Regions from separate parts of the Streptosporangium sp. NPDC002544 genome, predicted to be linked through region 1. Evidence: riboswitches for the same ligand, from Rfam matches in the RefSeq annotation. Region 1 holds a riboswitch; the other holds the start of a gene.

Region 1 (7,079 bases):
CGACGTCTGGGCCGGATACCCCGATCCGTTCGCATTCGTCCTCGACCTCGACCTGAAGGAGGCCTCCGCGTGAAACTTCGCCGCACGCCCCGCAAGAAGACCAATCCACTACACGGCGTGAGCCACATCGACTACAAGGACACCGACCTGCTCCGCAAATTCATCTCCGACCGCGGCAAGATCCGCAGCCGCCGCGTCACCGGGGTCACCGTCCAGCAACAACGCCGGCTGGCCACCGCGATCAAGAACGCTCGCGAGATGGCCCTGCTCCCCTACGCCTCCACCTCGCGATCCCGCTGATCAAGCCGGGAACAGGCTGGGTAGACAGCACCTCAGGCTGGTCCGCCGGACTTCGTGGCAGATCAGCCTGAGGCCGCGACGGACACCCGGTCAGGTGAAGGCCAGCCCAGCTCGAAGCCGTGTGAAAGGCTGTGACGTTCAAGTCCTTCCTGAGAACGGCTGACGACGACGGAAACAGACGTCGTTGACAACGGCGAGGGGGCGAAACCGCCATCCAGCGCGAGCGTTTTCTGAAGCGTGCCCGTTCGCGGAGGCGTTGAACGCGCTGGTGGCCAAGCCGTCCGGCCCGAAGACGCGCAGGAGCGAGGCGGACAAGGAGAACGAGCGGCTGCGGGCGCGGGCGGAGAAGGCTGAGCGGGAGCCGGCCAAGACCAAGGCCGCACTGGAGATCATGGGAAAAGTCCCTGATGTCCCTGCGGTGACGCCCTGCGGCCGGTGAAAATCGGGGGTGGTTGCTGCCCGCCGGCGTCGAGTGTGCCTGGTGCCAGTTGAGTCCGCAGATGACTTGCTGTTTTGCCACGGGGTGTCAGCAGGCAATGCCAGTGGCCGTCAGTACGGATCCGGTGCGTCAGCGTGGACGGCAAGCGTCTCGATAGTGGCTCTGCGTAACGTATGTTCCGGAGTACCACGGGGTTGCTCCTTGCCGGTACGGGCCTTGGTGGGTGCCATACCGAGGAAGACGTCGATGAGCGCTCCCCGCATAGGGGCGCCCCAATAATTCATTTTTCTACCAATGCGCAGTCATCGCATTTGGAGCCGCCCGGCACCCGGTAATAAAGGCAGCACGTGGTGCGCCGGAAGGCCAGTTCGGGGGAGATGAGCGCCCCCTTCCTCGCCAGGTGGCCGCGGGCCAGCAAGTCGGCGACCAGGTCGGTGGCGGGCTCGGCCAGGTCCGGACGGGTGACCGCTATCGCGCGGCCGGCTTCGGCCAGGGCGGAGGCGGCGTTGCCGTACAGCAGGCCGGGGGCGACCTTCACCCGCAGGCCGGCCGCCAGCGGTTCCAGGTGATGGCGAATCACCAGGTCATAGAGCTGACTCGGTGATTCATAGTGCCATCCCGCGGGGGTGGGCAGGCGGAGGCGCGGGCCGTCGTCGGCGCGGTCCAGGCGGGTCAGGTCGGGCACCACCGCGTGGGTGAGCACGGTGCCCAGGAGCGGTGACCAGAGCCGCGCGGCGTGGCCGAGTTGGGTGATCGAGGCGCCGATGCGCAGTTCGCGGGTGCCGTACCTGGCGGCCGTCGCCTCCACCAGGCCGGCGAAACCGCGTTCGTAATCGGATTTGACGTCGTGCCACCCGGCCGGGTCACCGCCGATATGCAAAGAAAAGAACGAGCCGAATCCAGCGACCGCTCCGAGGGCCGTCAGAATCGATTCGGTCGACGCCGATTCCATTACGCTGAAGCTCCATTCGTGAAAGTCGCACGGTAAACAAGCCGGATGGCGGATCCGGCTTTTCAAAAAAGGAGGGGTTCAGTTCGTGACGCGGCTCCCTCCGGTTCGGAGACTCACCTGCGGCACCCCTGTCTGCGGGTGGATCGCCACCTCGGCGTCGACCCGGTAGACCTCGGCGAGCAGAGCGGGAGTCAGCACGTCGGCGGGGGTGCCGAGAGCGACGATTTGGCCGGCGTCCATGACGCAGATGCGGTCGCAGAACGCGGCGGCCATGTTGAGGTCGTGCAGGGCGACCACCGCGGTGACGCCGAGGCCGCGCACCAGGTTCAGCGCGTCGAGCTGGTGGCGCAGATCCAGGTGGTTGGTCGGCTCGTCCAGCACCATCGCGGTCGGTCGCTGGGCCAGCGCCCGCGCGATCAGCACCCGCTGCTTCTCCCCGCCCGACAGCCGGTCGAAGGGCGCGTGCGCCAGCCCGGCCACGCCGAGCCGCCCCAGCGCGTCGGCGATGATCGCCTTGTCCGCTGCGTTGTCGCCGTCGAAGGCTCGTTTGTGCGGGGTGCGGCCCATGGCGACGACGTCGTACACCGACAGCTCGAAATCGCCGCCGCTCTCCTGGAGGACTGCGGCCAGCCGACGGGCCAGCCAGCCCGCCGGCATGCGCCACACGTCCTCGCCATCAAGCAGCACCCGGCCGCGGGTCGGCCTCCGCGCCCGGTAGAGGGTGCGCAGCAACGTCGATTTGCCCGCGCCGTTGGGCCCGGCCAGGGCGAGCATCTCCCCCTCGGCGACCTCCAGCGAGACCTGGCGAACCAGGTCGTGGCCGCCGATGCGGACCGACACATCCTCCACGGTCAGTGTCACTTGGAGCGCCTCCGCATCAACCACAGGAAGAACGGCCCGCCGACCAGCGCGGTGATGATGCCCACCGGGATCTCCTCCGGCGCGATCAGGGTGCGGGCCGTCAGGTCGGCCACGATGAGGAAGGCCGCACCGAGCAGCGCCGTCGCCGGGAGCGCCCGGCGGTGGTCGGCGCCGATCAGCAGCCGGACGACATGCGGCATGATCAGTCCCACAAAACCGATGGCCCCGCTGACCGCGACGATCGTGCCGATCATCATGGCGACCAGCACGAACAGCGCCGCCCGGAAGCGATGCACGTCCAGCCCGAGCGAGGCCGCAGCCTCCTCCCCGGCCAGCAGCAGGTTCAGCGGCCGAGACACCCCGACCAGCGCGACGATCCCCAGCAGGACGGCCACCGCCGGGATCCACACCACCGTCCAGGTGGTCCCGCCCAGGCCGCCCAGCATCCAGCGCACCGCCGCCTGCGTCTTGTGCGGGTCGTTGGAGGTCACCACCAGGAAGCTGGCCACGGCCGACAGCACCTCGGCCATGGCCACCCCGGCCAGCACCAGCCGCACCGTCGTCATGCGCCCGCCCGAGCGAGCCAGGAAGTAGACCGCCACCAATGCGGCCAGCGCCCCGAGGAAGGCCGCGATCGGCAGGCTGAACGCGCCGAACACGCTCAGGCCGAACACCACCACGGTGACCGCCCCGACGCTGGCGCCGGAGGAGACCCCCAGCAGCATCGGGTCGGCCAGCGGGTTGCGCACCAACGCCTGCAGGGCCATGCCGCAGACCGACAGGCCCGCACCGATCGCCCCCGCCAGGACGACCCGCGGCAGCCGTACGTCCATCACGATGGTCTCTCGCACAGGTGTCCAGGTCGGCTCGGCCAGGGCGGGATGGAGGTGATGGAGCAGGATGCCCCACACCTGCCCGGCCGGCAGGGCCACCGACCCGGCCGCGATGGCCACGGTGACCGCCCCGCCGAGCAGGAGCACGAGCAGACCGATCATGACCGGGTACGGCAGTCCCGGGCGCCGCGCCGGGAGCACGGCGCCCGCGGTCAGTTCACTCACTTGAACCGGTCGGCGTGCAGCTGCCGGGCCAGCGCCTCGACGGCCCCCGGCGCCCGCACGCCGAGTACCACCGACGACAGCGGCAGCACCGCGAACCGCTTCTCCTTGATGGCCGGCACGTCTTTCAGTGCCGGGTTGGCCAGCAGGAACTTCTCCTTGTCGGCCACCGGCTGGTCGCCGTAGTCGTAGATGACGATCCAGTCGGGCGCGCGCTCGGCGACCTGCTCGAACGACACATCGCCCCACACCTTGTCGACGTCGGCGAACACGTTCTCCGCCCCGGCCAGCTTGATGATCTCGTTGCCGACGCCCTTGCCGCCGGCGGTGAAGGCGGTCTTGTCGCCGCTGTCGTAGACGAACAGCTTGACCGGGACGGCGTCACCGAGCTTGGTCTTCACACCGTCGAGGGTCGCCCGCAGTGTGGTGATCAACGGTTCGGCCCGGTCGGAGACGCCGAAGATCTTCGCGACGTTGCGGATCTCGGTGTCCATCAGGCCCATGGACACCGCGCCTTCAGCGCACTCCTCGACGTTCAGGTATGTCTTGATGCCGGCCTTGTGCAGGGCGTCCCGGCTGCGGCCCTCCTTCTCGTCGAAGGTGCTGGCGAAGCCGCCGTAGACGAAGTCGGGCTCCTCGGACAGGAGGGCCTCGTAGGCCGGGTACTCCTTCGAGACGACCTTGATGGCGTCGTAGGCCGCCTGATACTCCGGCAGCACCTTGTCGTCGAGGTAGGCGGTGCCGATCATCGACTTTTCCAGGCCGAGCGCCAGCATCACCTCGGTGGCGTGCTGGTTCATGGATATCGCCCGCTGCGGCGGCTGCTCGTACGTGCTCGTCACGCCGCAGTTGTCGAGGGTGACCGGGAAGCCCGCAGGCGCGGAGGCCGCCGGAGCGGGAGCCGGGACGTTCTCAGCCGGGGCGCCGCCACAGGCGGCCAGCACTCCGGATACCAGGAGGGCGAGCAGGAGGGAGGTGGGGCGTCTGCCCGTCATGAAGTGTTCCTCTCACGGAATCTGCACAACGGGGCGGATCTGAAAGAGGGAATGCCACAGGGCTTCTCGGCGCGGCCACCGGCTCGACGGGCACGAGAGCCCACTCCTCTCCGGGGAAATCCGCCCCAGTTCATCGAGGAGGCGACCGCGTGAGTCTCCTGGCTCTCGGGTCGATGCTCGTCCCCGCCTTCCCACCCCCGGGAAGGGGCAGTGGCATGGTGGGGATTCGCTCGCCGATCACAGTGGCGGGACCGCGCCGGATTCACACCGGCTTCCTCGTTCCGCGCTCGCCTACGCCGACCATGCTCGCACACCACTCATCAACGACAAAGCGCGCACCACCCGTCAGACCCGGCGCGCTCGGCCCGAGCCCAAGCCTGGACGCGATCATCCAGTGCGTCGCCCGGAAACTCCCTGAACGCCGGCCCGAAGCAGGGCTTCGGGCCGGGAGGCGGCACTGATCAGACAGTCGCCCGGACTGTCCGGGCGGCGGCGACCATGTTGGCCAGGGCAGCTTGCGTCTCAGGGTAGCCGCGGGTCTTCAGCCCGCAGTCAGGGTTGACCCACAAACGGTCAGCCGGGACGGCCTGGAGGGCGTTGCGCAGGTTGTCCTCGATCTCTTCGGCGGTCGGGACACGCGGCGAGTGGATGTCGTAGACGCCGGGACCGATGCCGTTGGCGTAGCCGACCTCGGTCAGGTAGGGCAACAGCTCCATGTGGGAGCGGGCGGCCTCGACGCTGGTGACGTCGGCGTCCAGGTCGGCGATCGGGCTGATGATCTCGCCGAACTCCGAATAGCACATGTGGGTGTGGATCTGGGTGGAGTCGGCGGCGCCGGAGGTGGCCAGCCGGAACGCCCGGACCGCCCAGGCCAGATAGACCTCCTGGTCGGCCTTGCGGAGCGGCAGGAGCTCGCGCAGTGCCGGCTCGTCCACCTGGATGATCCCGATCCCGGCGGCCTCCAAATCTGTGATCTCGTCACGGAGCGCGAGGGCGACCTGGCGAGCGGTCTGCGCCAAGGGCTGGTCGTCGCGGACGAATGACCAGGCCAGCATCGTCACCGGCCCGGTGAGCATGCCCTTGACCGGCTTGGGTGTGAGGGACTGGGCATAGGCGGTCCACTCCACCGTCATCGGCTTGGGGCGGGAGAGGTCGCCATGCAGGATCGGCGGGCGCACGCAGCGGGAGCCGTAGGACTGAACCCAGCCGTAGTCGGTGGCGGCGTAGCCATCGAGCTGCTCGGCGAAGTACTGGACCATGTCGTTGCGCTCGGGCTCGCCGTGGACGAGCACGTCCAGTCCGAGCTCTTCCTGAAGCTTGATCACGCGGGCGATCTCGGCGCGCATCGCCTCGACGTAGGCGTTCTCGTCGGTCCGTCCCGCCTTGTGGTCGGCGCGGGCTTTGCGGATCTGCGCGGTCTGCGGGAACGAGCCGATCGTCGTCGTGGCCAGCTCGGGCAGCCCCAGCTTGGCCCGCTGTGCCGCGAACCGGACCGCCCGATCGGCCCGCTGCGCGTCACCGAGAGCCTCCAGCCGGGCCCGGACGTCGGGGTCGGCCGGTACGACGGGGAGCGGCGCGGCCGACGGATCCTCCGACCGCAGGTCGGCGGCGAGACCGACCAGCTCGGCGACCTTCTGCCGGGCGAACGCCAGCCGCGCCCGGACCGCCGGGTCCAGCGCCGTCTCGCTGTCGAGGTCGACCGGGACGTGCAGCAGCGAACAGGAACTGCTCAGCTCCACCTTGTCGGCGAACCCGAGCAGGACCGCGTAGGTCGACTTCACCCGTGCCAGGTCGGCGCGCCACACGTTCCTGCCGTCGACCACGCCGGCGACCACGGTCTTGCGGGCCAGCCCGCTGGCCGAGGCCACCGCGTCCAGGTTGCCGGGCCCGGCGACGAAGTCGAGCCCGATCGCCTCGACCTCGGTGGAGGCGATCACCCGCAGCGACTCCGCGGTGACGGCGCCGAAGTACGTGGCGAGCAGGATCTTCGGACGGCTGGGCAGGCTGCCAAGCCGCCGGTATGCCCGCCCGAGCGCGTCGATCTCCCGGGCTCCGAGGTCTCGGGCCAGGACCGGCTCGTCGAACTGCACCCACTGCGCGCCCGCGCCCGCCAGCCGTTCCAGCAGCTCGGCATAGGTTTCCACCAGGGAGTCCAGCAGGTCGAGCGGGGTGAATTCCTCAGGCGAGTTCGGCGTGGGCTTGGCCAGCAGGAGATACGTGAGCGGACCGACGAGCACGGGCCGCGTCTCGATTCCCAGCTTCCTGGCCTCCAGATACTCGGCCATGGGTTTGGCGGCCGAGCCGCCGGCCAGCTGGAACCGGGTGTCCAGCGCCAACTCGGGGACGATGTAGTGGTAGTTGGTGTCAAACCACTTGGTCATCTCCAGCGGCGGAAGCTCGGCGGTGCCTCGCGCCATGGCGAAATACCGGTCGAGCCCGGCGAGGCTCCGATAACGCCCGGGCACGGCGTCGACCAT
Region 2 (7,079 bases), on a different contig from region 1:
TGGCGATGCTCCGCCCGTGCCGGGCGCTGTGGTAGGCGATCACGTCGGCCGCGCCGAGCAGCCTGGCCGCCTTCACCGTCACCAGCTCCGGGTCTCCCGGCCCCAGCCCGACCCCGTACAGGCACCCGAGATCCCCGCTCAACCCGCTCACTCCTCCTCACCCGCGATCGCATTGACGGCAACCGCCGCCACCGCGAGCCCGACCCCGTACAGGCACCCGAGATCCCCGCTCAACCCGCTCACTCCTCCTCGCTCGCGATCGCGTTGACGGCGGCCGCCGCCATCGCGCTGCCGCCCCTGCGTCCGTGCACCACCAGGTGGTCGAGTCCGGCCGGGTGCTCGGCCAGGGCCAGCTTCGACTCCGCGGCCCCGATGAAGCCGACCGGCACGCCCAGCACCGCGGCCGGGCGTCCGGCACCCTCCTCGACCAGTTCGAGCAGGCGGAACAGCGCGGTCGGCGCGTTGCCGATCGCGACCACCGCGCCGTCGAGCCGGTCGCGCCACAACTCCAGCGCCGCGGCGCTGCGGGTGGTGCCCAGCCGCAGCGCCAGCTCCGGGACCCGCGGGTCGCCGAGTGTGCAGATCACCTCGTTCGCCTTCGGCAGCCGTCGCCTGGTGACGCCGGAGGCGACCATCATGGCGTCGCACAGCACGGGCGCGCCGTCGCGCAGCGCCTCGCGCGCCGCCGTGACGACTCCCGGCGACCACGCGAGGTCGTCGACGAGGTCGACCATGCCGCAGGCGTGCACCATGCGAACCGCGACCTGGGCGACGCCCGGCGGCATGCCGCCGAGGTCCGTCTCCGCGCGGATGGTGGCGAAGGAGCGGCGGTAGATCTCCGCCCCGTCCCTGATGTAGTCGATCACTTTCCCTCTCTGGTCGCCGCCACCGCGGCGCTCGTCTGCTCGGCGTCGGCGAACGTACGGCTCACGCCGTCCGCCTCGACGCGGTATCCGTCTCCGGTCGCGACCACGTCCACGACCCGGCCGCGCGGGCGTCCGCACCGCCGCTCGCAGCCCGACCAGTGCACGGGGAGCGCACGGGTGCGGCCCCGCGAGGGGTGGACGTCGTCAGGACCGTCCGCATCGAACTCGGAACCGGTGCCGTCGTTCGCCCGCGCACCCGCGTGGACGTCGGCGTGCACGTCGGCGAGGGCCTTGGCGCATCCGGGCCGGCCTGCGCAGGCGGTCAGGCCCAGCCACGGCGACGCCGGGTCGCTGACCAGGCCCGCGGCCGTGAGCGCCGCCCGCCGGCCATCGACCTCCGGCGCCGGCAGGTCGGGGACGACGATCGTCCGCCACGGCGTCACCCGGACCTCTCCCCCGCCGTGCTCGGCCGCCTGGGCGAGCGCCTCCAGCTGGGCCGCCGACAGCCGTCCGAGCGCGGCGAGAACGATGAGGGCCGACCTTCCGTCACGCTGCATGACGACCCCGGCCGCGCCGCCGTCCATCGTCCGCTCCCGCCGTACCACGGGGGCGGCCCGGCGAAGGGCCGGCTCCGCCCTGAGCACACGGGCCGAGACCCGCCCCGGACCGTCGGTCAGCTCGGCGAGCCGCCACGCGCCCGACCCCTGCTCGGCGCGCTCGGCCAGGAACGCCTCGGCGACCGCGAGCATGCCGGTGACGGCGGAGGAGACGGGGGCGCGCAGCCCCAGGTCGGCACCGGCGAGCAGCAGCGCCACCTCGGAGACGTCCGCCGAGGCGTCCAGCGGATCGACCGGCAGCAGCGTGACGTCCGCGCCGAGAGCCGCCATGTCGCCCGAGCCGTCGTCGAGCGCGAAGAGGAACCGGCCGGGCAGGTCGGCGAGCGCGGGCCGGGCGCGGAGTTCCCCGTCCAGCTCGGACACGAGCGGACGGACGTCGAGCAGGCTCGCGGGTGCCCGCCCGGCCAGGGGTGAGGCCACGATGTTGCGTACCCGCTCATGCGTGGCCGACGGCAGCAGCCCGGCGGCGGCCAGCCGCACGGCGAAGTCGGATGCCGGGGAAAGCCGCCGGTCGTCGTCCGGAACGCGCGTGTCGTCGCGTGCCGGGTGCACGACGGGAAGGGACTCGCCGTCCTGCGGCGGGAGGCCGCGTACCTGGAGGTTCGCCCGGGAGGTCAGCTCGATCACGCCGGATCCGAGCTCCCGGGCGGCGGCGGCGACCACGCGGAGCTGACGCGCCGTGAGCGCCCCGCCGGGAACCCGGATCCGCGCCAGGCCGCCGTCGGCCGCGGCGTGCACCTGGAGCGCTCCGGGACACGCGTCGGCCCGGGTTCTTCCGGGAGGGTCGGTTATTGACACGCAGTGGATGGTAGCTCCCATTTCTTTACGGATGTCCGCCTGGCATAGTGTGACCTAGGCGACGGCGCAGGGAGGAAGCCGGTGTGAAACCGGCGCGGTCCCGCCACTGTAACCGGGGAGCGAACCCCACCGAAGGCCACGGTCCGGCAACGGACGGGAAGGCCGGGGTGAGCGTTGATCCGGGAGCCAGGAGACTCCTGCCGTCGCGATGACGACGACCCGGGGCGAGGACCCCGAGGGAGGACTTCTGCATGCGTTCCGTGCCGCCCACCCCGCGATCGGCCGTGCCACCCGCGCCGCCTGCCGTCCTGCTGCTGTCGACCTCCGACACCGACCTGCTCAGCGCGCGGACGAGCGGCGCGAACTACCGGCTCGGCAACCCGGCGCGGCTGTCCGCCGAGGACCTGCCCGCGCTGACCGAGGGCACGGACCTCGTGGTCGTGCGACTGCTCGGCGGGCGCAGGGCATGGCAGGACGGGCTGGACGCGCTGCTCGCCGACCGGCGGCCCGTCGTGATCCTCGGTGGCGAGCAGGCCCCCGACGCCGAGCTGATGGAGCTGTCCACGGTGCCCGGCGGGGTCTGCGCCGAGGCGCACGCCTACCTCGCGCACGGCGGTCCGGCGAACCTGGCCCAGCTGCACGCCTTCCTCTCCGACACGGTGCTGCTCACCGGGTACGGCTTCGCACCGCCCGCGCCCACCCCGAGCTGGGGCCCCCTCGAACGTGTCGCGCGACGCACCGAGGGCCCTGTCATCGGCGTGCTCTACTACCGCGCGCACCACGTCGCGGGCAACACCGCCTTCGTCGAGACGCTCTGCCTGGCCATCGAGGAGGCGGGCGGCCAGGCCCTGCCCGTCTACTGCGGTTCCCTGCGCAGCGCCGAGCCCGACCTGTTCGACACGCTCCGGGCCGCGGACGCCCTGGTGGTCACCGTGCTCGCCGCCGGGGGCACCCGCCCGGCGACCGCCTCTGCGGGCGGGGACGACTCCGCGTGGGACGTCGGCGCGCTCGCCGAGCTGGACGTGCCGATCCTGCAGGGCCTCTGCCTGACCACGGGAAGGGACGCCTGGCGGGAGAACGACGACGGCCTGTCCCCGCTCGACGCGGCCTCCCAGGTGGCGATCCCCGAGTTCGACGGGCGGATCATCACCGTGCCGTTCTCCTTCAAGGAGGTCGACGACGAGGGCCTGACCGTGTACGTGGCCGATCCCGAGCGGGCCTCGCGGGTGGCCGGCATCGCGGTACGGCACGGCCTGCTCCGGCACGTCCGAGCACCGGAACGGCGGATCGCGGTGATGCTGTCGGCGTACCCGACCAAGCACTCCAGGATCGGCAACGCGGTCGGCCTGGACACCCCCGCCAGCGTGGTCAGGCTGCTCACGGCCATGACGGAGGCCGGGTACGACCTCGGAGACGGTTTCCCCGGCGTGGCGGAGCGGGACGGCGACGCGCTGATCCACGCGCTGATCGCGGCGGGCGGCCAGGACCGGAACTGGCTCACCGAGGAGCAACTGGCCGCGAACCCGGTACGGATCCCGGCCGCGCGCTACCGGGCGTGGTTCGAGACGCTGCCCGAGGACCTGCGGCACGGCATCGAGGCGCACTGGGGGCCGCCGCCGGGCGAATTGTTCGTCGACCGGAGCCGCGATCCCGACGGTGAGATCGTGCTGGCCGCGCTGCGCGCGGGCAACCTCGTGGTGATGGTCCAGCCGCCGCGCGGCTTCGGGGATAACCCGGTCGCCATCTACCACGACCCCGACCTGCCGCCGAGCCACCACTATCTGGCCGCCTACCGGTGGCTGGCCGACGACTTCGGCGCGCACGCGATCGTGCACGTCGGCAAGCACGGCAACCTGGAGTGGCTGCCCGGCAAGTCGGCGGGGATGTCGGCCTCCTGCGGCCCCGACGCGGCGCTCGGCGACCTGCCGCTGGTCTACCCGTTCCTGGTGAACGACCCCGGTGAGGGCACGCAGGCCAAGCGGCGGGCGCACGCCGTACTGGTCGATCATCTGGTGCCGCCGATGGCCCGCGCGGAGACCTACGGCGACATCGCCCGGCTGGAGCAGCTGCTGGACGAGCACGCCTCGATCGCGGCCATGGACCCGGCCAAGCTGCCCGCCATCCGGGCGCAGATCTGGACGCTGATCCAGGCCGCCAGGCTCGACCACGACCTGGGCGTCGACGACCGGCCGCAGGACAGCGGGTTCGACGACTTCCTGCTGCACGTCGACGGATGGCTCTGCGAGGTCAAGGACGTCCAGATCCGCGACGGCCTGCACGTGCTCGGCAGCGCCCCCGAGGGGAAGGCCCGCGTCGACCTCGTGCTGGCCATGCTCCGCGCCCGCCAGATCTGGGCGGGCCAGGAGGCACTCCCCGGTCTGCGTGAGGCCCTCGGCCTGGCCGAGGACGGCGGCGCCGCGAGGGTGAGCGTGGACGAGGCCGAGTCGACGGCCCGCGCCCTCGTCGAGGGCATGGAGGAGCACGGCTGGGACCCGTTCGCCGTCTCCCCCGTCACCGCGTCCGTCCTCGCCGGCGGAAGTGACCGCGACTCCGGAGTCCTGGCCGCCGTGGAGAAGGTGCTCGGGTTCGCGGCCGGGGAGATCGTGCCCCGGCTCGCCAGGACCACGGACGAGATCGGCGCGGTGCTGCACGCGCTCGACGGCGGTTACGTCCCCGCCGGGCCGAGCGGGTCGCCGCTGCGCGGGCTGATCAACGTGCTGCCGACCGGGCGGAACTTCTACTCCGTCGATCCCCGGGCGGTGCCCAGCAGGCTGGCGTGGGAGACCGGGCAGGCCATGGCCGACTCCCTGCTGGAGCGGTACCGCTCCGACACCGGTGAGTGGCCGCGCTCCGTCGGGCTGTCGGTCTGGGGCACCAGTGCCATGCGCACGGCGGGCGACGACGTGGCGGAGGTGCTCGCGCTGCTCGGCGTGCGGCCGGTCTGGGACGAGGCGTCCCGGCGGGTCAGCGGCCTCGAACCGATCCCGCTCGCCGAACTCGGCCGGCCCAGAATCGACGTGACCGTCCGGATCAGCGGGTTCTTCAGGGACGCCTTCCCGCACGTCGTCACCATGCTGGACGACGCCGTACGGCTGGTGGCGGGCCTCGCGGAGGCCGCCGGAGAGAACTACGTGCGGGCGCACGCCGACGCCGACCTGGCCGCGCACGGCGACGAGCGGCGGGCCACCCTGCGGATCTTCGGCTCCCGTCCGGGCGCCTACGGCGCGGGCCTGCTGCCGCTGATGGAGAGCGGGAACTGGCGCGACGACGCCGACCTGGCCGAGGTGTACGCGGTCTGGGGCGGCTTCGCCTACGGTCGCGACCTCGACGGAACACCGGCGCGGCAGGACATGGAGAGCGCCTACCGGCGGATCGCGGTGGCCGCGAAGAACGTCGACACCCGCGAGCACGACATCGCCGACTCCGACGACTACTTCCAGTACCACGGCGGGATGATCGCCACCGTGCGGGCGCTCACCGGCCGGGCGCCCGCCGCGTACGTGGGCGACAGCACCCGTCCGGACGCGGTGCGGACCAGGACCCTGCACGAGGAGACCGCGCGGATCTTCCGCGCCCGGGTGGTCAACCCCAACTGGCTGGCGGCGATGCGCAGGCACGGGTACAAGGGCGCGTTCGAGCTGGCCGCCACCGTGGACTACCTGTTCGGCTACGACGCCACGACGGGTGTGATGGCCGACTGGATGTACGACAGGCTGGCCGCCACCTACGTCCTGGACCCGGAGAACCGGGCGTTCATGGCCGCGTCGAACCCATGGGCGCTGCACGGCATCGCCGAACGGCTCCTTGAGGCGGCCGACCGGAAGATGTGGGAGCACCCCGACCCCGAGATCATGACGGCCCTGCGGGAGGCGTACCTCACCATCGAGGGCGACCTGGAGGACCGCTGACCCGCCCCCGAGGTGAGTGTGGTTCAACCGATGCCGCCGGAGTCGAAGTCATCGGACCCGCGCGGGCGGAGATGTACGCACGTGATGTAACCACCTCTGTGCAGGATGCCTCCGGAGTCGAAGTCATCGGACCGGTGCGGGGCCCTGAGGTGAGGGTGGTTCAGCCGATGGCCGCGACCAGGCGTTCGGCCAGCTCGGGGCTGCCTGCCCAGTGCAGGTGCAGGTAGGAGGCGGTCAGCAGGGGCTCGGCGAAGCCGTCGGCCGCGCCCCTCCAGCGGAACAGCGGCGGCGTCGCATGCCCGGGATCGGTGGCCGTGCGGTGGAACTCGTGGCCCCGGTAGCGCTCGCCCTCGCGGGTGAGCACGGACTTGGCGGTCGCCACGGCGTCACGGTAGCCCAGCGTGAGCCTGCCGGTCATCGTCGCGGTGATGTCGAGCCTTCCGCACATGGGATGGCCGTCCAGCTCGCGCGCCAGGTAGAGCAGCCCGGCGCACTCGGCGACGATCGGGCCGTCGAAGGCGGCCACCCGGCGGCGGAGCGGCTCGTTGGCGGACAGCTCCGCCGCGTACATCTCGGGGAAGCCGCCGCCGATGACGACCGCCCCGGCGTTCTCGGGGAGGCACTCGTCCCTGAGCGGGTCGAAGTTCGCCACCTCGGCCCCCGTCGCCGCGAGCAGCTCGACCTGCTCGGCGTACCCGAAGGTGAACGCCGCCCCGCCCGCCACGGCCACGACCGGCCGTCCACCGGACGCGGACGCGGTCACAGACGGGGACGGGGGCAGGGCCGGAGTCCAGGGATGCGCGGGCAGCGGCGGCGCCGAGCGCGCCAGGGCCACCAGCCCTTCGAGGTCGCAGGAGTCGGCGACCAGGGCGCCCATCCGCTCCACCGCC

The links. Region 1 has a riboswitch for cobalamin ahead of ABT061_RS25375 (ABC transporter substrate-binding protein). Riboswitches for the same ligand answer to the same signal wherever they lie in the genome.
Region 2: linked by a shared signal. The riboswitch ahead of cobN (cobaltochelatase subunit CobN) and the one ahead of ABT061_RS25375 (ABC transporter substrate-binding protein) in region 1 are both predicted to bind cobalamin.

The regions. Positions count from the first base shown of each region.
Region 1 is NZ_JBEOWJ010000017.1:91,657-98,735, forward strand. It holds gene ABT061_RS25345 (CobW family GTP-binding protein) at 1-73, shown strand, start outside; gene rpsR (30S ribosomal protein S18) at 70-300, shown strand; gene ABT061_RS25355 (hypothetical protein) at 557-739, shown strand; gene ABT061_RS25360 ((2Fe-2S)-binding protein) at 1,020-1,691, opposite strand; gene ABT061_RS25365 (ABC transporter ATP-binding protein) at 1,770-2,552, opposite strand; gene ABT061_RS25370 (FecCD family ABC transporter permease) at 2,549-3,610, opposite strand; gene ABT061_RS25375 (ABC transporter substrate-binding protein) at 3,607-4,602, opposite strand; cobalamin riboswitch at 4,734-4,933, opposite strand; gene metE (5-methyltetrahydropteroyltriglutamate--homocysteine S-methyltransferase) at 5,064-7,079, opposite strand, start outside.
Region 2 is NZ_JBEOWJ010000018.1:42,993-50,071, forward strand. It holds gene ABT061_RS26130 (precorrin-2 C(20)-methyltransferase) at 1-142, opposite strand, end outside; gene ABT061_RS26135 (precorrin-8X methylmutase) at 240-866, opposite strand; gene ABT061_RS26140 (ferredoxin-like domain-containing protein) at 863-2,281, opposite strand; cobalamin riboswitch at 2,296-2,497, shown strand; gene cobN (cobaltochelatase subunit CobN) at 2,533-6,189, shown strand; gene ABT061_RS26150 (cobyrinic acid a,c-diamide synthase CobB) at 6,350-7,079, opposite strand, start outside.